DNA from 2 places in the Halobacillus rhizosphaerae genome. Region 2 is predicted to be linked to the other one. Evidence: predicted binding sites of a transcription regulator. Region 2 holds the regulator's gene; the other holds the start of a gene.

Region 1 (26,279 bases), on a different contig from region 2:
GGCGAAGAAGCTGTTAAATCGGACAATGGCTTGCTGACCACACTCGCGTGGGGGCTCGATGGCAAAGTAGAATATGCTCTTGAAGGCAGTATCTTCGTGTCTGGTTCTGCTATTCAATGGTTGAGAGATGGATTGAATATGATAGAATCCTCCCCTAAAAGTGAAGAAATTGCTGGTGAAGTTAATACAACCGACGGTGTTTATGTGGTACCTGCTTTCGTAGGGCTGGGAACTCCATACTGGGATAGTGAGGCTCGCGGAGCAGTGTTCGGCTTAACCAGAGGAACCACACGAGCTCATTTTGTCCGTGCGACACTTGAATCACTAGCTTACCAAACGAAAGATGTGGTAGATTCTATGGTGGAAGATTCCGGCATTGGCTTGAAAAAACTTCGTGTCGATGGCGGAGCAGTAAAGAATAACTTGCTGATGCAATTCCAAAGTGATCTCCTGGATGTCCCTGTAGAACGTCCTGAGATTAATGAAACTACAGCACTTGGAGCCGCTTATTTAGCAGGACTGGCAGTTGGTTTCTGGAAGGATCGTGAGGAAATCTCCAAGCAATGGAAAGTCGAAAGAAATTTTGATCCTCATATGGATGAAAGAAAGAGCCGGGATCTTTATAAAGGCTGGCAGAAGGCAGTAGAAGCAACGCGAGTATTTAAGCCTTAACGGGATGATTATCTTTTGACTTTGATTGTCTATTTGATATAATCAGTATATAAGTTAATGATTATGGGTCGGAGATACGGAGAGACCACGACGCTTTATAATGAAGAATTATAAAGAACGTTCGTGGTCTCTTTTTTTTGGAATGTTCAGGCGGAGCATTTGGCATATAATTCAACACATAATCATACCGGAATTAGGGAATAACCGTATCAGACGACTTATTTTTTTGATTAATAACTGAAGGAGAGATACTATGAAGCAATTTTCGAGCTACGAAAGAGAACAGCATTTTAATAAATTGGCCCAGGAGGAATGGGACCTACTAGTAGTGGGCGGAGGAATCACTGGTTCTGGCATTGCCCTGGACGCTTCAAGCAGAGGAATGAAGACAGCTGTTGTGGAAATGCAGGACTTTGCCGCAGGAACCTCAAGCCGTTCCACGAAGCTTGTGCATGGCGGTCTGCGTTACTTGAAACAATTTGAAGTGAAAATGGTAGCTGAAGTAGGGAAAGAACGGGCGATTGTTTATGAAAATGGACCGCACGTGACAACCCCTGAATGGATGATGCTTCCTTTCCACGAGGGAGGAAACTTTGGACCATTTTCTACAAACTTGGGTTTGCGAGTTTATGACTATCTGGCCGGTGTTAAGAAAGATGAACGAAGGACAATGCTCAGTCCTGAAGAAGCTTTGAAACGTGAACCGCTAGTGAAGAAAGATGGTCTTAAAGGTGCAGGATTTTATGTAGAATATAAAACCGACGATGCCCGTCTGACGCTGGAGGTTATGAAGAAAGCTGTCGAGCATGGAACTCTGGCAACCAATTATGCAAAAGTAGTAGACTTCATCTATAACGACCAAGGAACCATTCATGGCGCTAAAATTGAAGATACCGTTTCCGGCGAACAGTATCACGTGAAAGCCAAAAGAATTATCAATGCCGGTGGTCCATGGGTAGATGATCTTCGTGAAATTGACGGCTCTAAGAAAGGAAAAACCCTTCAATTAACTAAAGGGGTGCACCTGGTCTTTGATCAGTCAGACTTTCCATTGCAGCAAGCCGTTTATTTTGACACTCCGGACGGCCGGATGATCTTCGCTATTCCTCGGGATGGAAAAACCTATGTGGGTACGACAGATACCAAATTCACAGGTGAAATTTCTCATCCAACGATGACTACCGAGGATAGGAAATATATTCTTGCGGCCATTCATATGATGTTCCCTGAGGTAAGTGTCACTGCGGAAGACGTGGAATCCAGTTGGGCTGGTGTACGTCCGCTTATATATGAGGAAGGGAAAGATCCATCTGAAATTTCCAGGAAAGACGAGATTTTCGTTTCTGACTCAGGATTAATTTCTATGGCAGGTGGTAAATTAACCGGATATCGTAAAATGGCTCAGACAGCAGTAGATTTAGTCCGTGACCAGCTTATGGAAGAGTGCGGCATTCGATATTCCGATTCTGAAACTAAGCATATGCCTATATCCGGCGGTGAAGTAAACGGATCGAAAGGATTTGAGAAGTTCAAACAAGAACGTACTCAAATCGGTGAGTCGATCGGACTTACTGAAAGTCAGGCGGAAGAGCTTGTTCACTTGTATGGTTCTAATGTAGATACAGTATTTAAGATCTATAAAGAAGAGAAGCAGCAGGCAGAGCAATATAATATTGATCCAATTGTCTTTGCTCAGCTCGTGTACGCTTTGAAATATGAGCTCACTTATAAACCCGTCGATTTCTTTGTCCGCAGAACGGGTGCATTATTCTTTAACATCCAGTTTGTCAGAAAGTATAAAGACGGTGTGATCGCTTACATGGCCCAGGAATTGAAGTGGTCCGATGAGCAAAAGCAAGGATACACGGAAGAATTAAATCAGCTTCTTAAAGAAGCGGTAGAACCTATCGAATACGTCTAAACAAGGAAGTTTAGATAAGAACTTCATTCCATGAAAACCCCGAACCATTCCATTGGTCCGGGGTTTTTTCAATGGGAAGAAATGTACTCTTTTCTATATTTTTCTAATATGTGTGAAACCTTAGTGCTTAACTAATCGTATGATTTATTATGGGGGGTGATTTTAATGTCAAATGTTCAAAGCTTGCTTAAGCAGGATGCTCGACGGCAATTATTTTTTGGAATTATTCTTTCATCTACCGCTCTCTTTTTCATTATTGGGATATTTGCAGAATTAGGTACCTTCGTACAAGGAGTCATTTATGGGATAGCGCTAGGAGCTTCTGGGACAGCTTTATTACTTACATCCCGGAAGGATTTTATAAGAGCTAAGTCAGCAATCAGCGTCCTTCCCGGGGAGGAAGAACATAAAAAAATAGCAAAGCTTCCTCAGCAGATGTATTTAGGCGAGGAGTATCGCAATCTTGTACCAGAGCGACTCTATGGCTTGGATAAGCAGATTTACAGTGAATTAAAGGAAAAAGATTACTTTCTAAGAAGCTTTTTTCGAATGTTTACTGGGATCGTTGGCAGCGGTGTTCTCGTTCCAGCAGATTATAAGATGGTGGATGGTCAAGGCAGGTTGATTTACTCACTAGAGAAGAAAGGCGGCTTTAAATGGCGAGGTTACGTAAAAGACCAGAAGCAACAGTACATTGCCTATGCAGAACAATCGAAGAATAAAGCAACTGGCCAAAGAATTTATCAATATATAGAAGGACATCATCCGGTCTGGTCTGCTGAAGGGGATCCGTATCTCGCTCATTATGTAATTAAAGACGAAAAAGGGGTGGCGTGGGCTGTATTAAAGCAGGGAGCTACTTCTGTGGAGGCGGCTCAACAATTTGAAGGACTGCCAGGAAGTTTAATTGAATGGAAAGTAAACGAACAAGTTCCTTATTCTTTGATCGCGTTTATTTATTTAATTCAAACCCATCACTCATAAATTCCAGTTACATATCAACCCACACGCTGAAGCTTATTTGAACCTAATTGAGAATAGGCGGTAACAAAAATTTTATAGCTAATATTCAATCCGAATAATGATGAAATGTTTACGGCATATTTCGATCATTATTCGGATTTTTTGTGTTCAAGAGACATTCAAACGTTTCAGAGAACAAATACTTACTTTTTTTATGTTGTATTCCATAGATGAACAAAGATGGGGGGATTTCCTTATGTCCCAGCCACGAACTAGTGAATAAAATCATTTGTCTCTGCTAAAGAACCATTCATTGGTCGTTGTTTCTGCTATGATGAAAGAGGGAACGAATAATAAGTAGAAATCTAGCAATTGACGCTATTTCTTTATTTTGTTAGCATATTAGCAAGCTAAAGGATTTGTCGAAAGGAATGAATTTCATTGGGGAAAAGACTTATGTTTGAAAAACCATTAGGAATGCGCGATACGCTTCCTTTTTTTTATAACCAGAAGAAAAGAGCAAGACAGCAATTATCGGAGTCTATCTTATCGTATGGCTATTCATTTATGGATACCCCGCTGCTTGAGTACCATGAAACCATTGGGAAAGTAAGTGCTACGCTTGATCAGCAGCTATTCAAATTACTAGATCAGCAGGGGCATTCTCTAGTACTCCGTCCTGATATGACAGCTCCAATTGCGCGGGTGGCTGCCTCCCAATTAAAAAATGCAGAATTTCCTTTAAGACTGGCTTATGATGGCCCTGTTTTCCGTGCTCAGCAGACCGAAGGCGGTAAACCAGCCCAGTTTGAACAAGTAGGAACAGAATTAATTGGCGACCAGTCCTCCTATGCAGATGCTGAAGTGATCTCATTATTGGTGGAATCCCTAAAAGAAACTGGTTTAAAAGACTTTGTCATCACTGTAGGACATATAGGCTATGTGAAGAATTTCTTCTATGATGTTATGGGAGATGACGAACCAGCGATTGAATCGTTATTAAGTTATTTATATAGAAAAAATTATGTTGGTTATCGGGAAATGGTTAAATCCCTTCAGCTGCCGCACGAATCGAAGGAAGCATTGCTGAAATTACTTACGTTAAGGGGCGGGGAAGAGATCTTCGACCAAAGTAAATCTCTGGCAAGAAATCAGGCTTGTATTTCTGCGGTTAACGAACTGAAGCAGTTATATCGCTTATTAAAGCATTACGATGTGGAACAGTATATTCATTTTGATATGAATTTAATCAGCCATATGAATTATTACACCGGCATTTTGTTTGAAGGTTATGCTCCTAATCTTGGTGCCTTGCTGTGTAACGGAGGCCGCTATGACCAGTTGCTTCCGACCTTTGAATTGAATGCTTCTGCCACGGGTTTTGCGATTCGGGTGGAACGGCTTGTAGAAGCTTTGAATGAACAAGAAGAACAAGATGAGCGTGTAGCGGTCATTTTCGACGATGATACACATGCTCATGGCATTCAAAAAGCTAAGGAACTCCGTGAACTAGGCTATCAAGTACTGTTGCAGCATTTAGACCAAATTCCAAGCGTAGATGCTTTCAAACAGGACTTGGTTAAAACGATCAATTTAACGGAGGGAGACGATCAGGATGAATAAGCCTTTAACGATTGCCATGCCAAAAGGAAGGATCTATGAAGAAGCGGCAGCTTTAATGAAGCAGGCGGGCTATGATTTAGGAGCTGAATCAGAGAAATCAAGAAAACTGATTCTGGAGTTTCCCGAGCAAAACATTCAAATTATGATGGCTAAACCGATGGATGTGGTCACCTATGTAGAATATGGGGCAGCGGATATTGGTATTGCTGGTAAAGATGTGTTGCTTGAGCAAGATAGAGATGTTTATGAAGTTCTGGATTTGAAAATCAGTCCCTGCTATATTGCGGTTGCTGGGTTACCCAATCAGCCTCTTAGTCGAATCGCACCAAAAATTGCGACGAAGTACCCTAAAGTTGCGTCTGACTATTTTCGAGAAAAAGGGGCGCAGATTGAAATCATTCCTCTTAACGGTTCAATTGAATTGGCTCCACTAATCGGATTGGCAGACCGCATTGTGGATATTGTTTCCACAGGACGGACCCTTAAAGAAAATGGACTGATAGAGTATGAGAAAATTGCTGACATTACCTCCAGACTGATTGTTAACCCGGTCAGTTATCGGCTGAAAAGCTCTGAAATCGATGAAATGGTTCAGAATTTGAGTGACGTTATGGAGGTGAAGTCTTCATGAACATAATTGATAGAGAAGAACTCACTTCGATAAAACGTCGGGTTGATCAGGGGACAGAAGATCAGCGGAAGAGTGTAAAAGAGATTATTTCGGCAGTTAGAAATCAAGGCGATACGGCGTTATATCACTATACCGAAACATTTGATGGAGTGTCCTTACACTCCTTGAAGGTGCAGCCAGAAGAAATTGAAGCTGCCTATCAAGCATTAGATGGGGAATTTGTAGAGATTCTTCAAGAAGCTGCTGATAACATCCGTCAATTTCATGAGAAGCAAACTTCTACTTCTTGGTTTGATACCTCTACTGACGGTACGATTCTAGGGCAGAAAATCACTCCGATTGAATCTGCCGGGGTGTATGTTCCTGGAGGCACTGCGGCGTACCCTTCCTCTGTTTTCATGAATATTATTCCTGCCCAAGTTGCTGGAGTGACAAATATTTATATGGTCACACCTCCTGGTAAAGATGGCAAAGTCCCTGATGGTGTACTGTTGGCTGCTCATATTTTAGGAATTGATCATATTTATAAGGTGGGCGGAGCTCAGGCGATCGCAGCCCTTGCCTACGGAACGGAAACGATCCCGACCGTAGATAAAATTACCGGACCGGGGAACATATTTGTTGCTCTTGCAAAACGAGAAGTGTTTGGGGATGTTGATATAGATATGATTGCCGGTCCAAGCGAGATCGCTATTCTGGCAGACGAAACAGCAGTCGCGGGAGAAGTTGCGTCTGATTTGTTATCGCAGGCCGAGCACGATGCCCGTTCTTCCAGTTTGTTAATCACCACCTGCCGTTCATTGGCGGAAGAGGTGAAGCAAGAAATCGAAACTCAGCTCGCCAATTTGCCGCGCAAGGCGATTGCTAGAGCTAGTATAGAAAAGTTTGGCATGATCATCTTATGCCGTCATTTAGATGAAGCTTTGGAAACCGTTAATGAAATTGCTCCTGAACACTTAGAAGTAGTAACGAAGGATCCTTTTCAACAGCTAGGTAAAATCAAACACGCGGGTGCCATATTTTTAGGGCCATACAGCAGTGAGCCAGTCGGAGATTATTTTGCAGGACCGAACCATGTCCTCCCCACTAATGGCACCGCTAGATTCTCTAGCCCGTTGAACGTGGATGACTTTGTTAAAAAATCAAGTGTGATATCTTATAGTGAGGAAGCATTACAAAAGAATGCAGATAAAATTGCCCGCTTCGCACGATTAGAAGGTTTGGAAGCTCATGCCAGGGCAGTGGAAATGCGTAAGGAGCGATGGAAATGACGGAGGAACGAAGAGCGGTAATTGAACGGAAAACAAGAGAAACGGACGTCCATTTAGATTTCTCAATGGATGGAGGAGGCACCTCCGAGTTAGATGTTCAAGTTCCATTTCTTGCTCATATGCTGGAGTTATTTACAAAGCACGGTTTGTTTGATCTATCCGTAAAAGGTTATGGTGACGTAGAAGTCGATGACCATCATATCACCGAAGATATTGGCATATGTCTTGGACAGGCATTACGCCAGGCTATGGGCGATAAACATGGGATGAAGCGTTATGGTTCAATGACGCTTCCTATGGACGAGGCGCTGGTAACTGTAGCTGTGGATTTAAGTGATCGCCCACACTTTGAATGGAAAGCCGCACTTCCTGGTGCACGAGTAGGAACTTTTGACACAGAAAATGTTCATGAATTTTTTTGGAAATTAGCAATAGAAGCTAGAATGAATCTGCATATAGTGCTGCACCATGGTCATAATACGCATCATATTATCGAAGCGATGTTTAAGGCGTTCGGCCGGGCTCTTGATGAAGCTACTATGATAGATCCGAGAGTAAAAGGAGTTCCTAGCACGAAAGGGAGTTTATAAATGATTGGCGTTATTGATTACGGCATGGGAAATTTGTTTAGTGTTTCGAAAGCACTGGAACGTTTGAATGTCCCCTATAAGCTGGGAAACAGGCCATACTTAATCGAAGATTGTAATGGCTATATTCTCCCTGGCGTAGGAGCATTTCCAGATGCAATGAAAGCTTTAAAAGAGCATGGATTTATCGATTTTATTCAGCGTAAGGTGGAAGAAGAAGTGCCGCTTTATGGGATTTGTTTAGGTATGCAGCTGTTATTCGAGTCGAGTGAAGAAGGCGGACATACGAAGGGCCTCGGTTATTTCCCTGGAAATATTGTCAAATTTTCTGGTATCGATGCGGAAAAACGTCCGTACAAGGTGCCGCATATGGGCTGGAATCAATTACAGATTTATCAGCCCGGTCAATCTATTGTTACAAATGTGGGAGAAGATTATGTCTACTTTGTCCATTCGTATGTGGTGAAAACAGAGGATGATTCTATATTATACGCGGCGGCGGATTATCATCAGCAGGTACCAGCTGTGGTAGGAAAAGGCCAATTAGCAGCCAGCCAGTTCCACCCAGAGAAAAGTGGATCAGCGGGAATGAAACTGCTTGAAAATTTTTGTAAACGAATGGTTAAACAGTGAGGAGTAATTGTCATGAGTTTTACAATCTATCCAGCAATTGATATGCGTGACGGGAAATGTGTGCGGTTGGAACAGGGAGATTTTGATAAACAAACAATCTATGGAGAAAATCCGTATGAAATAGCTCAGGAATTTGCAGCGGCGGGAGCTTCCTGGATCCATATGGTAGATTTAGACGGTGCCAAGGAAGGATCGAGAAAAAACGCGGAACATGTAATAAGGGCAGCGAGGGAATTAGACTGCCACGTGCAAATTGGCGGAGGTATTCGTTCAGAGGCCGATGTGCGTTTTTACCTTGAGCAGGGAGTCGACCGGGTCATTATCGGTTCTTTAGCTGTTAGAAACCTAGAACTGACAAAAGAATTATTAAGCAAATTTGGAAGTCAAATCGTGATTGGTTTGGATGCCAGGGATGGATACGTGGCAACGGAAGGCTGGCTTGAACGATCGCAAATACAGGCAGTAGACTTAGGGCTTGAACTAGCAAATGCAGGAGCCCGAACGTTCATCTACACGGATATTGCGAAAGACGGTATGTTATCAGGTCCAAACGTCAAAGAAATTGTCAGACTGGGAAGAGTCACTGGGGTGAACGTAATAGCTTCAGGCGGAATTCAGGGGCTCGACGATTTGCAAGAATTAAAAAAATATCGTGAGGATCATGTGATTGGATCGATCGTAGGGAAGGCTCTCTACACCAAGCAATTCAGTCTGAAGCAGGCCCTCGAATCGGAGGTTGATTAACATGCTTTCAAAGCGTATTATTCCTTGTCTTGACGTGAAAGAAGGACGGGTCGTGAAAGGTATCCAGTTTGTCGATATCCGTGATGCAGGAGATCCAGTGGAATTAGCCAAAGTATATGACCAGCAAGGAGCAGATGAACTCGTGTTCTTAGATATTTCAGCAACTCATGAAGGCAGAAAAACGATGATTGATGTAGTTCGCTCTGTTGCCTCAGAACTTGCTATTCCCTTCACAGTCGGTGGAGGTATTCGTACTTTAGAGGACATTAAGGAAACCCTTAGAAATGGGGCGGATAAAGTTTCTTTAAATTCTGCCGCCGTTAATCGCCCTGAATTAATTCAAGAAGGCTCGGATTATTTTGGCAGCCAGTGCATTGTAGTCGCTATCGATGCTCGTTATGATGAAGAGTTAGGCACTTGGAGAGTCTATACCCACGGGGGCCGGACACCAACAGAATGGCTCATCACTGACTGGGCTAAGAAAGCAGTGGAACTGGGAGCAGGAGAACTATTGGTGACCTCGATGGATAAAGACGGAGAAAAATCTGGTTTTGATTTGCCTTTAATGCAAGCTGTTCAAGAAATAGTGAATGTACCCGTAATTGCTTCAGGAGGAGCGGGATCTGCAGAAGATTTTTATGAGGTCTTTACCAAAGCAGAGGCTGATGCTGCTTTAGCTGCCTCCATTTTTCATTATAAAGAAACCTCTGTAAGAAATGTAAAAGAATACTTAAAGGAAAAAGGAGTGCCTGTGCGATGAATATTGAGGAGATTAAGTTTGGTGAAGATGGACTCGTTCCCGCTATAGTTCAAGATGCTCGATCTAAAACAGTCCTGACACTAGCTTATATGAATAAAGAATCTCTTAAGCTTACGTTAGAAAAAGGGGAAACTGTTTTTTACAGCCGCTCTCGACAAGAATTGTGGCATAAAGGGCAAACCTCTGGAAACACACAAAAAGTGGCAAGCCTTCATTATGATTGTGATCAGGATGCCCTTCTTGTTCAGGTCATTCCAACTGGCCCGGCTTGTCACACTGGCAGCTACAGCTGTTTTTCCGATAGTTTGACGGAAACTTCTGTAAAAATAGAGTCACACCGTTATCAAATTCTGGATAAACTGCAAGAAGTGCTGGCCGAACGCAAAACGCTGTTACCAGAGGGTTCATATACGTCCCAGTTGTTTCAGGAAGGCGTTGACCGGATCGCTAAGAAAATTGGAGAAGAAGCGGGAGAGGTGATTATTGCAGCTAAGAATGATGATCCTCAGGAACTTTCAATGGAATCCGCTGATTTACTCTTCCATTTACTATTACTCCTCACAGATCGCGGCGTCACATTAGACCAAGTGTTTGAAGTTCTTGAAGAGCGTCACCAGTAATTTCGACAGGATTCTATGAAATTCCTCCTATTTCATTAGGCAATAGTATGTTATACTGCTTAATTAGTGAGATTTGAAACGGAAATAGGGGGGCCGTCATGACAATATCATCAAAGAGCACAGCAGTCCAAGAGAATACAAATGTGATTCCATTTCTGCCAACGGGAAATTTTTATTTCACGCATGGGATCCAGGCTTTTCAAAAGCGCCGGTTCACTGCTGCTGTAAAATGGCTTAAAAAAGCTATGGAAGCTGCTCCTGATGAACCGTTATACCAATGCCAGCTTTCGGTCGTTTATACGGAAGTTGGCTCTTATCATGCGGCAAATCAGTTGTTAACAGAGGTTCTGGCAAAGTTTGGCAAAGAGTACGTCGACTGCTACTATTTACTTGCTAATAACTATGCACACCTTGGATTATTAAATGATGCAAAGAAATATGTAGAGCTCTACATCGAGAAATCAGAGGATGGAGAGTTTGACGAAGCAGCAGAGCAGTTATTAGATATGCTGAATTCTCTTGACGACGAAGAAGAGGAAGATGAATGGGCATTCGATGACGAAGATGAGCTGCTTATTTATCAAGAAACGGCATTTTATCACTTAGAACAGGAAGAGTGGGAACAGGCGCTTGCTGTTTTGGAAGAAATGATGCAATTATTTCCTGACTTTTCATTAGCTCAGCATAAGTATGCCTATGCATTATTTAAAAATGGGAATGAAAAGAAAGCTCTCGATTTAGAAAAACAGTGGCTAGATAAAGATCATACAAATATCCACAGTCATGTAAACTTAGCAAAGTTTTTACTGCTTCAGGGAAATGATGACGAGGCGATGGTTCATGTAAATCGCTTAAGAAATGTATTTCCTATGCATGATCAGCAAAAACTAGCTGTAGCAGAAATCCTTACTCGCGCAGGTTATTATGAGGAAGCGATTGATCGGTTTCGCAAGCTTGGAAATAAACAAGTGGTCAAACGCCGTGTTTATTTTAAGTGGTACAGCATTGCTATATACCATACAGGAAATCCTTCAAAGGCGCTTCAGCTTTGGGAGAAAGGCTGTCAGAAGTTCCCTAAACTCAGTGAAGAAGGCGGACCTTGGATTGAAAGCTGAATGCACTCTCGTCTTCATAGATGGAAAGCAGAATAATGGACGCCTAAATTAAGATTTAATATGATAAGGTAGGAAAATAAATTGAGTCAATGGAATCACAAGGAGTTGATCATCGATGACGGAAGAACGCATATATGATGTGATTATCGCAGGGGCCGGACCCGCAGGCATGACAGCGGCGGTTTATACTTCCCGCGCCAACCTTGACACCTTGATGCTTGAGCGTGGAGTGCCAGGCGGTCAAATGGCAAACACGGAAGATGTAGAGAATTATCCAGGATATGAAAGTATTCTTGGTCCTGATCTTTCGAATAAAATGTTCGAGCATGCAAAGAAATTCGGAGCAGAATATGCTTACGGAGACATTAAAGAAGTAATTGATGGAAAAGAATATAAAACGATCATCGCAGGAAAAAAAGAGTATAAAGCTCGCACAATCATTATCACTACTGGAGCTCAGTATAAAGAGCTTGGAGTGCCTGGGGAAAGAGAACTAGGCGGCCGCGGAGTTTCTTACTGTGCAGTTTGTGATGGCGCCTTTTTCCGTAACAAAGAGCTGGTTGTGGTCGGCGGAGGTGACTCTGCGGTTGAAGAGGGTGTTTATTTAACACGATTTGCAAGTAAAGTGACGATTGTTCACCGCCGTGACGCTCTTCGTGCCCAGAAGATTCTGCAGGATCGTGCCTTTGATAACGATAAAATCGACTTTATCTGGGATACAGTCGTGACATCTATTAATGAAAAAGATGGAAAAGTGGGCAGTGTGACGTTGAGTAACCAGAGGACAAATCAAGAGTATGACTTTAAGACCGATGGAACGTTTATCTACATCGGAATGATTCCATTGAGTAAACCTTTTGAGAGTCTTGGAATTACTAATGAGCAAGGCTATATTGAAACAGACGAACGGATGGAAACAAAAGTGCCTGGGGTATTTGCGGCAGGAGATATTCGTGAGAAAGAATTGCGGCAGATTGTTACAGCAACAGGAGATGGAAGTATAGCTGCTCAGTCAGCTCAACATTATATTGAAAACCTTCTTGAAGAACTGAAGGTTGTAAAATAAAAAAGTAACTTCATTTTAACTATGCTGTAACACCTATGAAATATTTGTAGGGTACAATGTAAGTGATTAATTGACCCCCTTTTAATAGATAGATCTCTATTAGGCACAGGTGATTTCACCTGTGCATTTTTTTGTTCATTTTTTGAATAAGTAATCATAATATTGTAGGGATATGAATATTCATTGTATAATGGTTAAAGATGCCCTCTAGAGAGAAAATGAGGTGACGAACATGCAACGTGTATCCAATTGTATTTTACGAATAAATAATCATGTCTTAATGTTAAAAAAGCCAAGCCGTGGGTGGTATGTAGCCCCTGGCGGTAAAATGGAAGCTGGAGAGAATATTAAGGATTCTGCCGTTAGAGAGTTCAGAGAAGAAACGGGGCTGACCGTGGACAATCCTGAACTGCGAGGTTCTTTTACTTTTGTCATGCGTGATGAGCAGGTGACAAAGCAGGAATGGATGATGTTTACCTTCTATAGTACTGACTATACAGGAGATCTTCTAGAAGTGAGCGAAGAGGGCCAGCTGGAGTGGGTCCCTGTTGATGAAGTGCTGAACAAACCAATGGCAGAAGGAGACCGGTTTATTTTTAAGCACATCCTTGAAAGTGATGAACAAATATATGGAACCTTCGTCTATACCACTGATTTTAAACTGATTGATCAGGACTTAGATCCATCCCGACCTGAATAACAAGGAGCGATAGCCATGGCCAAACAATCGAAAAATACACAGCTTGTCATTATTACGGGTATGTCCGGAGCGGGTAAAACGGTGGCCGTGCAGAGCTTTGAAGATTTAGGCTTCTTCTGTGTGGATAATCTGCCGCCTGCTTTACTGCCGAAATTCCTTGAACTTATGAAGGATTCAACTAACAATATTCAAAATGTTGCCCTAGTTATGGATTTGCGCGGGCGTGAGTTCTTTGATTCTTTGTTTGATGCCCTGGACAGGCTCGGTCAGGAGGAATGGCTGCAAGAACACATTCTCTTTTTGGATGCAGATGATCAGACCCTTGTCTCCCGTTATAAAGAAACAAGACGGTCTCATCCTTTAGCTAAAGAAGGCTTGCCGCTTGAAGGAATTGGAAGAGAAAGAAATATGCTTGATGAATTAAAAGGACGCGCACAAACACTCATCAATACGACTAGTCTAAAACCAAAGGAACTTCGAGAAATGATTCTCGAGAAATACCGGGAGCAGGAACAGCAGGTATTTACAGTTCAAATGGTTTCCTTTGGTTTTAAGTATGGGGTTCCGATCGATGCGGACTTAATGTTTGATGTGCGATTCCTGCCTAACCCTCATTATATTGATCATATGAGGCCGATGACAGGGCTTAATGAAGAGGTCGCCTCTTACGTATTTAAATGGTCTGAAACTCAGAAATTCCTGGTGAAACTGAAAGATCTCCTGCAATTTATGCTTCCCCAGTATAAGCGGGAAGGCAAAAGCCAGCTCGTTGTAGCTATTGGCTGTACCGGCGGACAGCACCGCTCTGTTGCCATTGCGGAGTACTTAAGTGAATATTTCTCGAGTGATTTTTTAACGCATGTCACTCACCGAGATATTGAAAAAAGAAAGGGTTTATAATTCATGACCAATACAACCGAACCTCGTGTTGTCGTTATCGGGGGAGGAACGGGTATGCCCGTACTTCTCCGCGGTTTGAAATATTTTCCCATTCACTTGTCGGCGATCGTGACTGTTGCTGACGATGGAGGGAGCTCTGGTCGTTTACGTAAAGAAATGGAAATTCCGGCACCCGGAGACATTCGTAATGTGGTCGCTGCCTTATCAGAAGCAGAACCAATGCTCCTTGATTTGTTTCAGCACCGCTTTAAAAACGGCAACGGATTATCAGGTCATTCTATGGGGAATCTCTTGTTGGCAGCCATGGCTTCTATGACAGGAGATTTTTATCATGGAATTAAAGAAATCAGCCGGGTTTTAAACGTTAAGGGCAGTATTTATCCGATCGCTAATCATTCGATGAATCTTCATGCCGAAATGGACGACGGAACAGTGGTTACCGGAGAGTCGACCATTCCTCAGCAAAATAAAAGAATTAAGCGGGTTTATTTAAGTCCGCTTCCTGTTAAACCGCTGCCGGAAGCAATCGAAGCGATTAAAGCAGCAGATTTGATCGTGATTGCTCCAGGCAGTCTATATACAAGTATCCTTCCCAATATTATTATTCCAGAAATAGGGCAAGCTTTACGTGAAACGAAAGCCAAAGTAACATACGTTTGTAATGTTATGACTCAGGAAGGCGAAACATCCGGCTATACAGCTGCCGATCACGTGCAGGCCCTATTTGACCATATTGGAGAAGATTGTATCCATTCTATAATTGTCCATAACGTTCCCATAGCGAAACGTGTGAGAAAGGTTTATGCAGAGGAAAATGCAGAGCCGGTTGTCTACGATATTGACCGTATTAAAAATATGGGACTGAAGGTTGTAGAAGAAGATATTATTGACCAAAGTCAATCCATGTTACGGCATGATACGACGAAACTCGCCCAATTAATTTATTCGATGCTCTAGTCTGTCGTTTGTGTTTTAGAGGAGGTGTACTAGTATGTCTTTTGCTTCAGAAATAAAAAAAGAATTAACGAATGTTGAGGCAGATGAATGCTGTCTTGAATCGGAGCTTGCTGCTCTTGTTCGTATGAATGGTACATTTTCTATGTCTAATCGAGAGTATTTCTTAGATATTCAAACAGAAAATGCTGCCATAGCAAGGCGCATTTATATGCTGATTAAAAAGCTGTATCTGTATCCAGTGGAACTGCTGGTACGAAAAAAAATGCGGCTGAAGAAAAACAATGTGTATATAGTCCGTATGACGGAAAATGCGGACAAAGTATTGAAGGATTTAGAAATACTGATAGGTCCTTTATCGATAAACCCGCAGATTCCTGCTAAATACTTACAGGATACTTGCTGTAAACGAGCTTACTTGCGTGGAGCTTTCCTTGCAGGAGGCTCAGTCAATAATCCGGAAACATCTTCTTATCATTTGGAAATCTATTCTTCTGACCCAGAGCATAATCAGGCATTATGTGAGTTAATGAACAGCTTTGGACTGCATGCTCGCACACTTGAAAGAAAGAAAGGCTTCATTACTTATTTAAAAGAAGCGGATAAGATTACTGAGTTGATCAGTAACATTGGTGCTCATCAGGCTTTGTTTAAGTTTGAAGATGTGCGCATCGTACGCGATATGCGGAATTCAGTGAATCGCTTAGTAAATTGTGAAACAGCGAACTTAAATAAAACGATTGGCGCGGCATTTAGACAAGTGGAGAATATTAAATTTATTAAACGTACGGTTGGTTTGGAAGCACTTCCGGGTAAGCTGCAGGAAATTGCATCTCTTCGTCTCCAACACCAGGATGTTTCTTTGAAAGAATTAGGAGAATATGTTTCCGGAGGCACTATAAGTAAATCCGGGATTAACCACAGGCTCCGGAAGATTGATGAATTTGCAGACAAAGTCCGTAAAGGTGAAGTGACCGAAAACTCTCAAAATTAATGTATTCTTTTGAGATTCATGCTATAATGATGACAAATATAAAACGCTTTCAAAAATGAGGGCGTTTTTCCATATTTAACTAAGAGTACGTTATTGAAAGAGAGTATTTCAGTTGGAGAGAGGAGAATAATTAGTGATTGAACGATCGTTGGAAGTGGAGCTTGAAACAGGACTGCAAGCAAGACCAGCAGCTCAATTTGTTCAACAAGCAAATCGCTTTGTAGCAGATATCTTTATTGAGAAGGATAAGAAACGAATTAACGCTAAGAGTATTATGGGCTTAATGAGCCTGGCTGTGGGTCATGGCGAAGAGATAATGATCATTGCAGATGGGACCGATGAAGAAACCGCGATGGAAGAACTCACCGACTTTATTAAGGAAAAATAATTGATCTTTATGTGAAAAAATGAACATAAGAAATAAGAGAACGATACCATAGTTTCTCAATAAAAAAACGCTGCGATCAAATCGCAGCGTTTTTGTTACAGCTATTATTCTCCTGTTTTCTCCATAACCTTATCAATCAAGCCATACTCTACAGCATCGTGAGCAGACATGAAGTTATCGCGGTCTGTATCACGTTCAATAACCTCAATAGGCTGACCGGTACGCTCAGATAGAATCTGATTTAATTTCTCTCGCATTTTAATGATACGCTTTGCATGGATTTCAATATCAGATGCCTGACCTTGAGTTCCTCCAAGAGGCTGGTGGATCATGACTTCACTATTTGGAAGGGCATAACGTTTGCCTTTTTCACCGGCATTAAGCAGGAAAGCTCCCATTGAAGCAGCCATACCTGTGCAGATTGTAGAAACGTTAGGTTTAATAAACTGCATCGTGTCAAAAATAGCCATTCCGGCAGTGATAGATCCGCCCGGAGAGTTAATGTAAAGGGAGATGTCTTTGTCCGGATCATCCGCTGCAAGGAAAAGAAGCTGCGCCACAATGGAGTTCGAAACATTGTCATCGATCGCACTGCCAAGCATAATGATACGGTCTTTTAATAAGCGGGAATAAATGTCATAGGCACGTTCTCCGCGGTTTGTTTGTTCTATTACTGTAGGAACTAAATTCAATGTAATTTCCTCCTTTTCATCACTTAATTATGATGGAATATGTTTATCATACATTTAAGGTCAATAAAGGTCAAACAAAATGTCTGTCCTTTTTCTCACTTTACCTTATACCATCTTTCCCTAATAATTTTTGGATAAACATAGGAGGTTAAATTCATCATTTATTGAGGAAATACGACATTTTTTCTGGGATACTTTCTGTGAAATTGAAAGTGTGATAATTTTTTGTTGCTCTTCCCTATCGTCCAAAGACTTGGGATAAAATAAAAATATTAAACTTTCTTTCTCTAAGGGCTTGCGTAATTCCTTAGTTCTTCGTATAATAATTCTTGCATGTCATTTTGCGCCCGTAGCTCAGCTGGATAGAGCGGTAGATTCCGGTTCTACGTCAGTCGGAGGTTCGAATCCTCTCGGGCGCGCTAAGTAAGTGAACATCTTAATCAAAGCTCCTAAATGGTATATGAGATACCTTTTAGGAGTTTTTTTGTTTAATAAGATGTAAGGAATGCTCGAATTTAAATTTAGAGTATATTTGAATAACAATTTATAGAAGCAAGGAAGCGCAGTGCCCCTTTGGATTTGAATTAAGTTTATGACACAAAGACTACAAAACTATTACAAACAAATGTTTGGGAAAGTTATGTTAATGTAGTTTCTTAAAGGGCTGAATTGTGTTATGATAAGTAAACAGATTAGAGATGAAAGTATTGTTTCTGCTTTAGGATAAAGAAATGAGGTTATTATGACCAACATTATCCGCTATAAAATGTTGTCTACTGAAAGAGTTTCGGAAGATCGACGAATACATGTGTTTGATATGCAAGAACAGCAAAAGTTATCTTTTAACTACGAGCTATTACAGCGTGCCCCTGAGCAGTATGCGGGCGAAGAATTATCACTTTTCTTGGAAAAACGTAAATTAAAAATTGACCATGGTTTTTATGATAATAAAGGACACGCTTCCTGAGTGTGTCCTTCTTTTATTTTTGCTTAAGAAAGCGTTGTCACTCGTGGTATAATAGCTCAGGGAGGCGTGCCAATTGAAGCAGCAACTACACCAAGAGCAGTCGGTCCAGATGAAGTTGAGTAAGCAGCTGCAGCTGGGCGTCCATCTATTACAATTGCCTGGAATTGAGCTCCGTGAATATATTCAAAAAGAAGTATTAGACAATCCTTTATTAGAGCCTTTAGATTCTTCGCAAGACCTTCCTATGCAGTCTAATGGGTACGAACTAAGAGAGACGGCATACGCGGTGAATGGCCGAGAGAAGCTCAAACTTCAAATGAAAGAGCTTGGAGCTAGTGCAGAGCTGGAAGCTGCCGGCATCCACTTAATTGATTATATAAATGATGAAGGGTATCTTACTATTAGTGGTGAAGAATGGGACAAGCTTGGATATGGAAACAGGGAAGTTTTCGAATCTGCCTGCGGTCTTCTTCATCAACTGGAGCCAGTAGGTATAGGAGCAAGGGGAATTCAAGAGTGTTTTATTCTCCAATTGCAGAGGAAAAAGAATGCTCATCTAGCTGTTCAGATTGTTAAAGACTATTTTTTCGACTTGAAAAATATTGATTTTGACCGTATCCAGGCAAGCCTGGGCTGCACAATAGATGAGTTGTATGAAGCTCTGGATCAGATGAAAGACTGTTCCATACATCCTGGCAGGGGTTTGATCTCAGAAGGAAACCAGAAGATCGTTCCAGAAGCGTTTATCTATGTAGTACAAGGGAAAGTGGAGTTTTCCTTAAATTCCTGGTGTTTTCCGCAGGTCAGGGTGAATGCGGCAGCGTTTGATTCTGCTGATGAGGAAGCCGCTGTCTATATTGAACAAAAGCATAAAGAAGCGATTCAGCTGCAGAAGCTGGTTACCTACAGATCCTCTACATTTACAGATATCCTTAAATGGCTGCTGGATTATCAGGAGGCGTATTTTACAAATGGATTGTTTATGCTTAAACCGCTTCGCCAGCAAGATGTAGCAGATGAACTGAACGTTCATGTTTCTACCATCAGCAGAACGATTGCCAACAAATATATTCAAACGGAAAATGGCGTCCTATCCCTGGCGTTCCTATTTTCAAGCAGTGTTCCCATGAACAACGGTCAACACATTTCCTCTAGCGTAGTGAAGCATTTTATAAAGGAATGGGTAGGTAAAGAAGAGGCGGAGAAACCATATTCAGATGAGCAGATTTCTAAGGATTTGCAGAGCAATTACGGGGTTTTGTGTGCGCGAAGGACGATTTCTAAATATAGAGAAAGCATGGGGATTCCAGCTTCAAGGGTAAGGAAAAAGTTAAAAGGAGCGGGATTATGAATCACATTCAGCTGCTTATGAGGAAGGGCTGTCATTTGTGTGAAGAAATGAGGACGATAATCGAAATGGCAGCATGGGAAACAGAAATAGAGGTTACGGAGATCGATATTGAGAAGAATGAGGAGTTACTTCAGCGATATATGCTGGAGATTCCGGTGGTCATTATTAACGGGGAAGAACTGGATTACCGCTCGATCAATTTGTCTTCACTAAGAGAACGTTTACAATAATTTGCCGTCATCGTTTGACTTGCGCACCTTAATTCACACTGTTAATATTAATGGTGAAAAGGATATTTTTTTGCTCCGAGTGGGACATTATATGACTGACCGGGACATTATTTGCCCAGTATAAGGATTTCTTATAGAAGGAGCTTTTCCATGAGAGCTTTAATTGATCTACAAACAAAATTATTTCCTGAGGTGCTGGAAATTATGCAGCGAAGATATCAAATGCTGTACTATATTCAGCTCATGCAGCCTGTGGGACGCAGAACCCTGTCTGAAAATCTCGACTTGGCAGAGCGGACGGTCCGCAGTGAAGTGGACTTTCTTAGTAACCAAGGTGCTGTTGCTATTACTTCCAAAGGGATGCATTTAACTTATGAAGGACAAAGCATTCTGGAGCAGTTGGCGGAGTTTATTAAAGAGATAACAGGGATAAAGGTTTTAGAGCAGCAATTAAAGGATAAATTAAACCTAGACTACGTTATTGTAGTGCCCGGGGACAGTGATGAGCTGCATTGGGTTAAACAAGAAATGGGAAAAGCTTGCGTTCAATACTTAAAAAAGCAAATTGAACCGGGGCAGGCAGTAGCCATTACTGGTGGCAGCACGATGGCTGCGGTCGCTGAAATGATGCCCCCGCTGCAAGAAGCAGAAAATTGTCTTTTCGTCCCTGCACGAGGAGGGCTTGGTGAACGAGTAGAAAACCAGGCCAATACAATTTGTGCAGAGATGGCCAAAAAAGCAAGAGGAGATTACCGGCTTTTGTATGTTCCTGATCCTTTAAGTGAAGAATCCTATCAAACCATTATAGAAGAACCTGCGATTAGAGAAGTATTAGACATTATTAGAAATGCAGAGATTGTGATTCACGGCGTAGGGGATGCTATTACAATGGCAGAGCGAAGGAAAACTCCTGCTGATCAGCTGGCAAAGATAAAGGAAAGCAAAGCTGTAGGGGAAGCCTTTGGATATTATTTCAATATGGAAGGTGAAATCGTTCATAAGGTTCGAACGGTGGGTCTTCAACTGGAAGATTTAAAGTATACTCAGCAGGTAATTGCCGTAGCAGGTGGCCGCTCTAAAGCTCAAGCTATTGCATCTTATTTTCAGCCGGGACAAAGTAATGTCCTGATTACTGATGAAGGTGCTGCCAACGCGTTAATAAGGGGAATTTCCCTTTAATATAAAATTTTGTATTTAATCCAAGGAGGAATTTAGCATGACTGTAAGAATTGGTATTAACGGTTTTGGACGAATCGGACGTAATGTTTTCCGTGCCGCTCAAAAAAACGATGAGGTAGAAATAGTAGCAGTGAATGATTTAACTGATGCGAATATGCTTGCCCACTTACTTCAGTATGACACGGTTCATGGCCGTCTTGATCAAGAAGTAACGGTTAATGGTGAAAACCTGATTGTTGGTGGAAAAGAAATCAAAGTACTTTCCGAAAAAGATCCAGCTCAATTAGGCTGGGGCGATCTTGGAGTAGAAGTAGTTATTGAATCCACTGGTCGTTTCACACAGCGTGAAGATGCTAAGAAACACTTGGATGCAGGTGCTAAAAAAGTTATCATTTCTGCTCCAGCGAAGCAGGAAGACCTTACAGTAGTTATGGGTGTTAACGAAGATCAATACGACAAAGACAGCCACCATGTAATTTCTAACGCTTCATGTACAACAAACTGTCTTGCACCATACGCGAAAGTTCTTAACGATAAATTCGGACTTAAACGTGGAATGATGACTACGGTTCACTCTTACACAAACGACCAGCAAATCCTTGACCTGCCGCACAAAGACTACCGTCGTGCCCGTGCAGCAGCTCAGAACATCATCCCAACAACTACAGGTGCTGCTCAAGCAGTAGCGAAAGTTCTTCCTCAACTTGAAGGAAAACTTAGTGGTATGGCTATGCGTGTGCCAACAGCTAACGTTTCTATCGTTGACCTTGTAGCTGAACTAGATACAAATGTTACTGCTGAAGAAGTTAACGAAGCTCTTAAAGCTGAAGCTGAAGGAAACCTTAAAGGAATCCTTGGATACAGTGATGAGCCTCTAGTTTCCAGTGATTACAATGGTAATACAAACTCTTCTACCATCGATGCTCTATCTACTATTACTTTAGAAGACAACATGGTAAAAGTTGTTTCTTGGTATGACAATGAGTTTGGTTATTCCAGCCGTTGTGTAGACCTTGCTGTATTCCTTAAAGAAAAAGGCCTGTAAGCCGGCAAACGTACGTTAAATGAGTAGAACACTATAAGAAAGGAGGAGGTCTCAGGTCCTCCTCCTTTATCCATGTTTTCATGCTTCCTGCTCGTGGGCGTTTTCACAGGCTTGGTTTGTGGAAACGTACATAATGGGCAGGGTCAATCCTGACTACAAACCAAGGAGGTTGTCGAACTCATGAACAAGAAAACAATTCGTGACGTAGAAGTTGATGGCAAAACAGTATTTTGCCGTGTTGATTTCAACGTTCCTATGAGCGATGGAGAAGTGACCGATGATACAAGAATTAAAGCAGCCCTACCCACAATTAAGCACTTAACGGGAAATGGAGCGAAAGTTATTCTTGCAAGCCACTTAGGCCGTCCAAAAGGAGAAGTAGTGGAAGAACTTCGACTGGACCCTGTTGCTAAGCGTTTAAGCGACTTGCTTGGGCAGGAGATTACCAAAACGGATGAAGTCTATGGAGATGAAGTAAACAAAGCTCTTTCCGAAATGGGAAATGGCGATGTGCTTTTAATTGAAAATGTGCGGTTTAATGCAGGAGAAGAGAAAAATGACCCTGAATTAGCTCAAGCCTTTGCCGATATGGCAGACTTATATGTTAACGATGCTTTTGGAGCAGCACACCGCGCCCACGCCTCCACTGCAGGAGTAGCTGAACATCTTCCTGCTGTAGCTGGATTCCTTATGGAGAAAGAGATTAATGTCTTAGGACAAGCGCTTTCTGATCCGGAGCGTCCTTTTACAGCCATTATCGGAGGAGCGAAAGTTAAAGATAAAATAGGTGTAATTGACAATCTTATTGATAAAGTAGACCACTTGATTATTGGCGGTGGACTTGCTTATACCTTTGTAAAAGCCCAGGGCCACGAAGTTGGTAAATCTTTATTAGAAGAAGATAAGATTGACTTAGCTAAAGAATATATGCAGAAAGCTGAAGAAAAAGGTGTCGACTTCCTTATGCCGGAAGATGTAATTGTAGCAGATGACTTTTCAGATTCAGCCAATACAAAAGAAGTGGCTATTGACAGCATTCCTGCAGATTGGGAAGCGCTTGATATTGGTTCGAAAACAAGAGAAAAATATGCTAAAGTCATCCAAGATTCCAAGTTAGTGATTTGGAATGGACCTATGGGTGTATTTGAACTTGAAACCTTTGCAAATGGTACAAAAGCAGTAGCACAGGCATTAGCCGATACGAAAGGCTACACAGTGATAGGCGGGGGAGATTCCGCAGCTGCTGTAGAGAAATTCGGTTATGCGGACTCTATGGATCATGTATCAACAGGCGGTGGTGCTTCACTTGAATTTATGGAAGGTAAAGAACTTCCGGGTGTAGCACTGCTTAATGATAAATAATTAAGGAGAGGTGATGAATACATGCGTAAGCAAGTGATAGCAGGTAACTGGAAAATGAATAAAGTCCATACAGAAGCTGAGGACTTTATTCAAACATCTAAAAATGAAGTACCTTCTTCAGACCAAGTGGAATCGGTGATTTGTGCTCCATTTCCATTTCTGCAAAAGTTAGTGGAAGAAACAAAAGGAACACCGCTTGAAATCGGCGCACAAAACATGCATTTTGAAGAAAAAGGTGCTTTCACGGGTGAAGTAAGCCCCGTTATGCTTAAAGAACTTGGCGTAACGTATGTTGTTTTAGGCCACTCTGAGCGCCGTGAAATATTTAAAGAAACAGATGAAGAAGTAAACAAAAAAGTTCATGCGGCTTTTAATCACAACCTGACTCCCATTATTTGTGTTGGCGAAACGCTGGACCAGCGTGAAGCGGATCAAACGATGGATCATGTGGAAGGTCAAGTGAAGAAAGCGCTGGAAGGCCTGACCGATGAACAAGCTGCAAAAGTGATTATTGCCTATGAGCCGATTTGGGCGATTGGTACTGGCCGAACTGCTACTTCAGAACAGGCGAATGAAGTTTGTACTCACATTAGAAAAGTCGTTGCTGATTTTGTAAACAGTGATGCAGCAGAAGCTGTACGCATTCAGTATGGCGGCAGTGTGAAGCCAGCGAACGTAGACGAACTTCTATCTCAATCAGATATTGATGGTGCATTAGTAGGCGGAGCAAGTCTTGAAGCTGATTCATTCCTAAAATTAGTGGAGGCAGGTAAGCATGAGTAATCAAAACCTAGCCGCTCTTATTATTCTAGACGGCTTTGCTCTTCGTGATGAAGAAAAAGGCAATGCCGTTAAACATGCGAATACTCCTAATTTTGATCGTTATTGGAAGCAATTCCCGCATTCTCAGCTGCAGGCATGCGGTGAAGCGGTGGGGCTTCCAGAAGGTCAAATGGGAAATTCTGAAGTCGGCCATTTGAATATTGGAGCAGGACGCGTAGTATATCAAAGTCTCACTCGAATCAATCTTTCCATACGCGAAGGAGATTTCTTTGATAACGAGGTACTTCTAAATGCTGTACGCCATGCAAAAGAACAAAATAAAGCATTGCATATCTTTGGACTTCTTTCTGATGGCGGTATTCACAGTCATATAGAGCACATGTTTGCTACCTTGGAAATGGCGGCAAAAGAAGACCTTGAAAAAGTCTATGTCCACGGCTTTTTAGATGGCCGTGACGTTGGGCAGCAATCTGCCAAGACTTATATTAAGCAAGCACAGGACAAGATGGATGAATTAGGCGTTGGACAATTCGCAACTCTTTCCGGCCGTTACTATGCAATGGACCGTGATAATCGCTGGGAACGCGAGGAGAAAGCTTATAAAGCCATTGCTTATGGAGAAGGTCCAACCTTTAAGGATCCTATTGAGGCGGTTGACGCTTCTTATCAAGAAGAGGTTTATGATGAATTCGTAATACCCGTTGTTCTCACAGATGATTCAGGTAACCCGGTTGCAAAAATGGAGGATGAAGATTCCGTAATCTTCTTTAATTTCCGACCGGACCGTGCTATTCAAATATCACGGATGTTTGCGAATGATGATTTTGACGAAATGGATCGTGGAGAGAACGCTCCGAAGAATATTCATTTTGTGGGAATGACTCAGTATAGTGATTCGGTTAATAGTAAAGTTGCCTTCCCTCCGAATGACCTGAAGAATACGATTGGGGAAGTACTCGAATCCAACCAAATGAAACAATTACGTATTGCTGAAACAGAAAAGTATCCGCACGTAACGTTCTTCATGAGCGGCGGCCGCGAGGAAGAATTTAATGGGGAAGAGCGCATCCTTATTGATTCGCCCAAAGTAGCAACGTATGACTTGCAGCCGGAAATGAGTGCTTATGAAGTTACAGATGCTCTATTAAAAGAGTTAGATGCCGATAAGCACAATGCGATTATACTGAACTTTGCCAATCCTGATATGGTCGGTCACTCAGGTAAGCTTGAACCGACTGTAAAGGCGATTGAAGCGGTAGATGAGTGTTTAGGCAAGATCGTGGATAAAATCCAGGACAAAGGCGGACATGCGATTATTACAGCAGATCACGGAAACTCTGATGAGGTGACGACCCCTGAAGGTGATCCGATGACTGCTCATACAACGAATCCTGTTCCTGTCATTGTAACAAAAGATGGTGTTGAATTGCGTGAAGGCGGAATTCTTGGTGATTTATCACCAACATTGCTTGAATTACTAGATGTAACACAACCGGAAGAAATGACCGGAAAATCATTAATCAAAAAATAAGGGAGAGATTTAGAAATGCCATATATTACAGACGTTTATGCTCGTGAAGTCTTAGACTCTCGCGGTAACCCAACGATTGAAGTAGAAATTTATACAGAGTCCGGCGCATTCGGTACAGCTATGGTACCTAGTGGTGCTTCCACAGGTGAATACGAAGCCGTCGAACTTCGTGATGGAGACAAAGGCCGTTATCTTGGAAAAGGTGTTCAAAAAGCCGTAGAAAACGTAAACGAGGTCATTGCACCAAAACTTCTTGGAATGGATGCAACTCAGCAAGTGATTATCGACAAAATGATGATCGAGTTGGATGGTACAGAAAATAAAGGGAACTTAGGAGCCAATGCTATCCTAGGCGTATCTATGGCAGTCGCTCATGCAGCAGCTGAAGTGGTGGGTCTTCCTCTTTACAAATATCTAGGCGGGTTTACAGCAGCTACGCTTCCAACTCCAATGATGAACATTTTGAATGGCGGAGAGCATGCTGATAACAACGTAGATATCCAGGAATTCATGATCATGCCAATAGGAGCTCCAACATTTAAAGAAGCCCTTCGTATGGGAGCAGAAATTTTCCACTCCCTTAAGAAAGTTCTTCAA
Region 2 (5,104 bases):
AATCCAGTGAAATCAGGAGGTTTTTTTATGCAAGGGGCAGGAATATTAAATGAGCATTTAATCGTATTTCTAATTCGCATCCTTGTGGCCTTATTATTATCAGGGACCATCGGTTTCGAAAGAGAAATTAAAAATCATTCAGCTGGATTTCGAACGCATATCTTAGTAGGAGTGGGTTCGTGTTTAATGATGCTTCTATCCCTTTATGGTTTTGAAGCCTATATGGATCAATATGAAAATGTCCGATTTGACCCGGCCAGAATTCCTTCCTATGTTATTAGCGGCATTGGATTTCTGGGTGCAGGATCAATCATTGTGAATGGAAGTACGATTCGAGGTTTAACTACTGCTGCTTCTATTTGGACGGTTGCCGGATTAGGCTTAGTTGTAGGAGCTGGAATGTATGATTTAGCAATTTTAACTACGGTAATCGTGTTATTAAGTCTTATCTTTTTAAACAAGATAGAGAAACAATATTTTGGGAATCATATGAGAAATCATTTTCTGGTAGTGGGCGAGCAGGAATTGAAGATGAATGAACTTTTGATTATTTTTGAAAAAGCTGAGGTAAACATAAGAAGAATTGAAATTAACCAGGAGGTTCCCGTCCAAAGAAAGATATTAATTGAACTTGAAAAAAATCAGCAATTTAATGATGCTGTATTAGCCGATCAATTATCAAAGGTCAAAAATGTTATTCACGTTAAGCATAGAAGATAGCGAAACTGCACAAAAAATTATGTGCAGTTTTCTTTGTTTTAGGATAAAGAATTTCAGGGAATGCTGAGTGATGTACTGAAAACTTTTTAGTTGCGTGCTCGTTAAAAATGAGTATAATGTAATTAAGGTCAAAGATAGTCAAAGTCAAAAGAGGGGGAGGGAAGATGCGGAATATATCCGACATCATTGAAGAATATTTAAAAGATATTCTTGATAAAGAACAAGCAAAGACCATTGAAATTAAGCGGAGTGAAATAGCCGATCAATTTCAATGTGTGCCTTCTCAAATTAATTATGTGATTAAAACCCGGTTCACTGTGGAAAAAGGTTATATAGTGGAAAGTAAACGCGGTGGCGGAGGCTATATTCGAATCAGACGAATTCAGCACCGTAATGAAGCGCAAATGATTGAAGAAATATTAAAAATGATTCAACCGAGCGTGACTCAAACGGCCGCTGCAGGAATTGTGGAAAGATTACTTGAAAATAAAATGATTACAACTCGTGAAGCAAAGATGATAGCAAGTGTGATGGATCGGGAAGTTTTAGCATTTCCCCTTCCGTTAAGAGATGAAATTCGCGCAAGAATCATGTCAGCTATGCTAATTACATTAATGTATAAAAGCTAACACAGGAGGGAGTGGGGGTTATGGAATGCCAAGAATGCCATCAACGTCCAGCAACTGTGCATCTTACTCAAGTCATAAATGGTCAAAAGACCGAAATTCATGTTTGTGAACAATGTGCGAAAGAAAAAGGATATATGAACTACGGTGAAGAAAACTTTACATTAAACGATCTCTTATCTGGAATTTTCTATTCAGAAGGAAATTCACCGCTTGGTGGACAGAAATCACAGGCACAGCCGCCTTCTACCCACTTGAAGTGCCCTGCCTGTGGGTTAACCTATCAAGAGTTTGCAAGAATAGGAAAGTTCGGATGTGCAGATTGTTATAAAACATTTGATGACCGCTTAAATCCGATTTTTAGACGTGTGCATAGCGGCAATACTCGTCACGACGGAAAGATACCGCGAAGAGAAGGTGGAAATTTACACCTGAAACGGCAAGTAGATGAGTATAAATCGCAGCTCCAGCGGTTAATAGAAAAAGAGGAATTTGAAGAAGCAGCTAAGATAAGAGACGAAATCCGCTCAATTGAAAGTCAGCTTCATAATGGGGAGGATGGTGAATAAAGATGTCCTTGCAGCAATTTATGAATGAAGCAATCAGTCCCTGGATGAAAGAAGAAGGCCCTGACAGCGATATAGTATTAAGCAGTCGTATACGATTTGCCAGAAACTTCTCTCAGTTCCCTTTCCCGATTATAGGATCGGAGGAGGACTTAGAAAAAGTACTCGATGTGTTTAAGCGGGAATTTGATCAAAAGTCTTTTCGAGACTATAAAGATTTCGAAATTATTCAAATGAAGGATCTGCAGCCGATTGAGAAACGAGTGCTTGTGGAGAAGCATATCATCAGCCCGCATTTGGTGGAGAATTCCAAACACTCTGCAGCAATGATCTCTCAAAATGAACAAGTTTCCGTAATGATTAATGAAGAAGATCATATTCGCATACAATTATATTTCCCAGGGTTTCAACTTGATCGGGCGCTGGAGCAAGCGTCTCAGCTGGATGACTGGCTGGAAGAGAAAGTGGATTATGCTTTTGATGAAAAAAGAGGTTATTTAACCGCCTGTCCTACTAACGTGGGAACAGGTATGAGAGCATCGGTTATGATGCACTTGCCTGCTTTAGCGATTACCCAGCAAATAAATCGAATGACTCCGGCAATTAATCAGCTGGGATTAGTAGTTCGAGGGATTTATGGAGAAGGCAGCGAAGCTCTTGGAAACATTTTTCAAATATCAAACCAGATTACTCTTGGGAAATCAGAGCCGGACATTGTTGAGGATTTGCATAGTGTTGTAAAACAACTGATCGACCAGGAGAGGCGGGCTAGACAGGCAATTATGAACAGGTCCAGCACCCACTTGGAAGATCGGATATTTCGTTCCTATGGTGTCTTAAAGCACAGCAGAATCATAGAGTCTAAAGAAGCAGCGAAGTGTTTATCTGATTTACGCCTCGGAATTGATCTTGGTTTTATAGATCATATACCGAAGACGATTTTAAATGAGCTAATGATTTTAACTCAACCCGGATTTTTGCAACAATATGCTAAATCGACGCTCACCCCTGATGAAAGGGATGTAAGAAGGGCGTCGCTAATTCGAGAAAGACTTCGCTTAGAAAACGAAGAATAAAGCTAGGAGGGATTGTCCATGATGTTTGGGCGTTTTACAGAAAGAGCACAGAAAGTACTCGCGCTTGCACAAGAGGAAGCAGTCCGTTTAGGTCATAACAATATTGGAACTGAGCATATCTTGCTTGGCTTGGTTAGTGAAGGTGAAGGCATTGCAGCTAAAGCGTTAACTGCTTTAGGATTGGAAGCCGCCAAAATTCAGCAGGAAGTAGAAAAACTGATTGGCAAAGGTGAAAAGGTTTCACAAACGATCCATTACACACCACGTGCAAAGAAAGTGATTGAACTTTCCATGGACGAAGCTCGTAAACTAGGTCACTCTTATGTAGGGACAGAACATATTCTTTTAGGTTTAATCCGTGAAGGAGAAGGTGTGGCAGCCCGTGTGCTAAACAATCTAGGTGTCAGCTTAAATAAAGCCCGCCAGCAGGTCTTACAGCTCCTTGGAAATAACGAATCAACCGGCGGTCAGAATCGTCGTGGAAGCAGCGCTGGTCAAGCAGCAAATGCTAACACCCCTACGCTTGATTCGCTGGCTCGCGACTTAACAGCCATTGCTAAAGAAGGAAATATAGATCCGGTAATCGGAAGAAGTAAAGAAATTGAGCGTGTTATTCAGGTATTAAGCCGTCGTACTAAAAATAACCCCGTGCTGGTTGGTGAACCAGGTGTTGGTAAAACGGCGATTGCAGAAGGCTTAGCTCAACAAATTATGAATAATGAAGTTCCGGAAATTCTGCGTGAAAAGCGTGTCATGACCCTCGACATGGGTACTGTAGTAGCTGGCACAAAATACCGAGGCGAATTCGAAGACCGCTTGAAGAAAGTGATGGAAGAAATCAGGCAGGCGGGAAATATTATTCTCTTTATTGATGAACTTCACACCTTGATTGGGGCTGGTGGTGCAGAAGGAGCTATTGATGCTTCTAACATTCTAAAACCTTCATTAGCCCGCGGTGAACTGCAATGTATTGGTGCGACTACTCTTGATGAGTATCGTAAATATATTGAAAAAGATGCCGCACTTGAACGCCGCTTCCAGCCGATTAAGGTAGAGGAACCAAATCTTGATGAATCTGTTCAAATTCTACAAGGTTTGCGTGATCGCTATGAAGCGCACCACCGAGTAACTATCACAGATGATGCCATTGATTCAGCGGTGAGATTTTCAGACCGTTATATCACGGACCGCTTCTTGCCGGATAAAGCAATAGACTTAATTGATGAAGCTGCTTCTAAAGTAAGACTACGTTCTTACACTGCTCCGCCGAACTTGAAAGAGCTTGAACAGAAGCTGGAGGAAGTTCGTAAAGAGAAGGATGCAGCTGTTCAGAGTCAGGAATTTGAGAAAGCGGCATCCCTGAGAGATACAGAGCAGCACTTAAGAGATGAACTTGATCAAACCAAAGACGAATGGAAAGAAAAACAAGGTCAGGAAGATTCAGAGGTAACTGTAGAAGATATTGCTTCTGTCGTATCTACTTGGACGGGAGTTCCTGTTTCTAAAATGACGAAAGACGAAAGTGAACGTCTTCTGCATCTTGAAGATACGCTTCATAATCGCGTGATTGGTCAGGAAGAGGCAGTCAAGTCAATCTCTAAAGCTATCAGACGTGCTCGCGCAGGTCTTAAAGATCCAAAACGTCCAATCGGATCCTTTATTTTCCTTGGACCAACCGGGGTAGGTAAAACAGAACTTGCCCGCGCCTTAGCTGAGAGCATGTTCGGAGAAGAAGATGCAATGATTAGAATTGACATGTCTGAATATATGGAAAAACACAGTACTTCTCGTCTAGTAGGTTCACCTCCTGGTTATGTTGGGTATGAAGAAGGCGGACAGCTTACTGAAAAAGTAAGAACCAAACCTTATTCTGTAGTATTGCTTGATGAAATCGAAAAAGCTCACCCAGAAGTCTTTAATATTCTTCTTCAAGTACTTGAAGATGGCCGGTTAACAGATTCTAAAGGCCGGGTGGTAGATTTCCGTAATACGGTGCTTATCATGACTTCAAACGTTGGTGCTCAAGAGCTGAAAACCAATAAATATGTTGGTTTCTCCATGGACGAATCAAGTCAGAACTATAAAGACATGAAGTCTAAGGTGACAGATGAGCTGA

What was found. The regulator CtsR, encoded in region 2, represses protease genes until heat stress. The targets are predictions, from matches to a motif close to ATGGTCAATAAAGGTCAAACA.
Region 1: clpP (ATP-dependent Clp endopeptidase proteolytic subunit ClpP) is a predicted target of CtsR. The motif match lies at 17,291-17,311, and genes of this name have one in related genera.

The regions. Positions count from the first base shown of each region.
Region 1 is NZ_JAUTWQ010000010.1:142,072-168,350, reverse strand. It holds gene glpK (glycerol kinase GlpK) at 1-672, shown strand, start outside; gene Q7A53_RS12410 (glycerol-3-phosphate dehydrogenase/oxidase) at 926-2,593, shown strand; gene Q7A53_RS12405 (hypothetical protein) at 2,759-3,577, shown strand; gene Q7A53_RS12400 (ATP phosphoribosyltransferase regulatory subunit) at 4,013-5,179, shown strand; gene hisG (ATP phosphoribosyltransferase) at 5,172-5,810, shown strand; gene hisD (histidinol dehydrogenase) at 5,807-7,081, shown strand; gene hisB (imidazoleglycerol-phosphate dehydratase HisB) at 7,078-7,671, shown strand; gene hisH (imidazole glycerol phosphate synthase subunit HisH) at 7,672-8,301, shown strand; gene hisA (1-(5-phosphoribosyl)-5-[(5-phosphoribosylamino)methylideneamino]imidazole-4-carboxamide isomerase) at 8,314-9,045, shown strand; gene hisF (imidazole glycerol phosphate synthase subunit HisF) at 9,047-9,805, shown strand; gene hisIE (bifunctional phosphoribosyl-AMP cyclohydrolase/phosphoribosyl-ATP diphosphatase HisIE) at 9,802-10,425, shown strand; gene Q7A53_RS12360 (tetratricopeptide repeat protein) at 10,524-11,540, shown strand; gene trxB (thioredoxin-disulfide reductase) at 11,656-12,606, shown strand; gene Q7A53_RS12350 (8-oxo-dGTP diphosphatase) at 12,839-13,306, shown strand; gene rapZ (RNase adapter RapZ) at 13,322-14,206, shown strand; gene Q7A53_RS12340 (gluconeogenesis factor YvcK family protein) at 14,210-15,163, shown strand; gene whiA (DNA-binding protein WhiA) at 15,198-16,154, shown strand; gene Q7A53_RS12330 (HPr family phosphocarrier protein) at 16,288-16,542, shown strand; gene clpP (ATP-dependent Clp endopeptidase proteolytic subunit ClpP) at 16,647-17,234, opposite strand; tRNA gene Q7A53_RS12320 (tRNA-Arg) at 17,578-17,653, shown strand; gene Q7A53_RS12315 (hypothetical protein) at 17,977-18,201, shown strand; gene rpoN (RNA polymerase factor sigma-54) at 18,275-19,552, shown strand; gene Q7A53_RS12305 (glutaredoxin family protein) at 19,549-19,782, shown strand; gene Q7A53_RS12300 (sugar-binding transcriptional regulator) at 19,933-20,961, shown strand; gene gap (type I glyceraldehyde-3-phosphate dehydrogenase) at 20,999-22,006, shown strand; gene Q7A53_RS12290 (phosphoglycerate kinase) at 22,187-23,368, shown strand; gene tpiA (triose-phosphate isomerase) at 23,390-24,151, shown strand; gene gpmI (2,3-bisphosphoglycerate-independent phosphoglycerate mutase) at 24,144-25,682, shown strand; gene eno (phosphopyruvate hydratase) at 25,698-26,279, shown strand, end outside.
Region 2 is NZ_JAUTWQ010000030.1:94-5,197, forward strand. It holds gene Q7A53_RS20110 (MgtC/SapB family protein) at 28-720, shown strand; gene Q7A53_RS20115 (CtsR family transcriptional regulator) at 885-1,349, shown strand; gene Q7A53_RS20120 (UvrB/UvrC motif-containing protein) at 1,370-1,915, shown strand; gene Q7A53_RS20125 (protein arginine kinase) at 1,918-2,988, shown strand; gene clpC (ATP-dependent protease ATP-binding subunit ClpC) at 3,007-5,104, shown strand, end outside.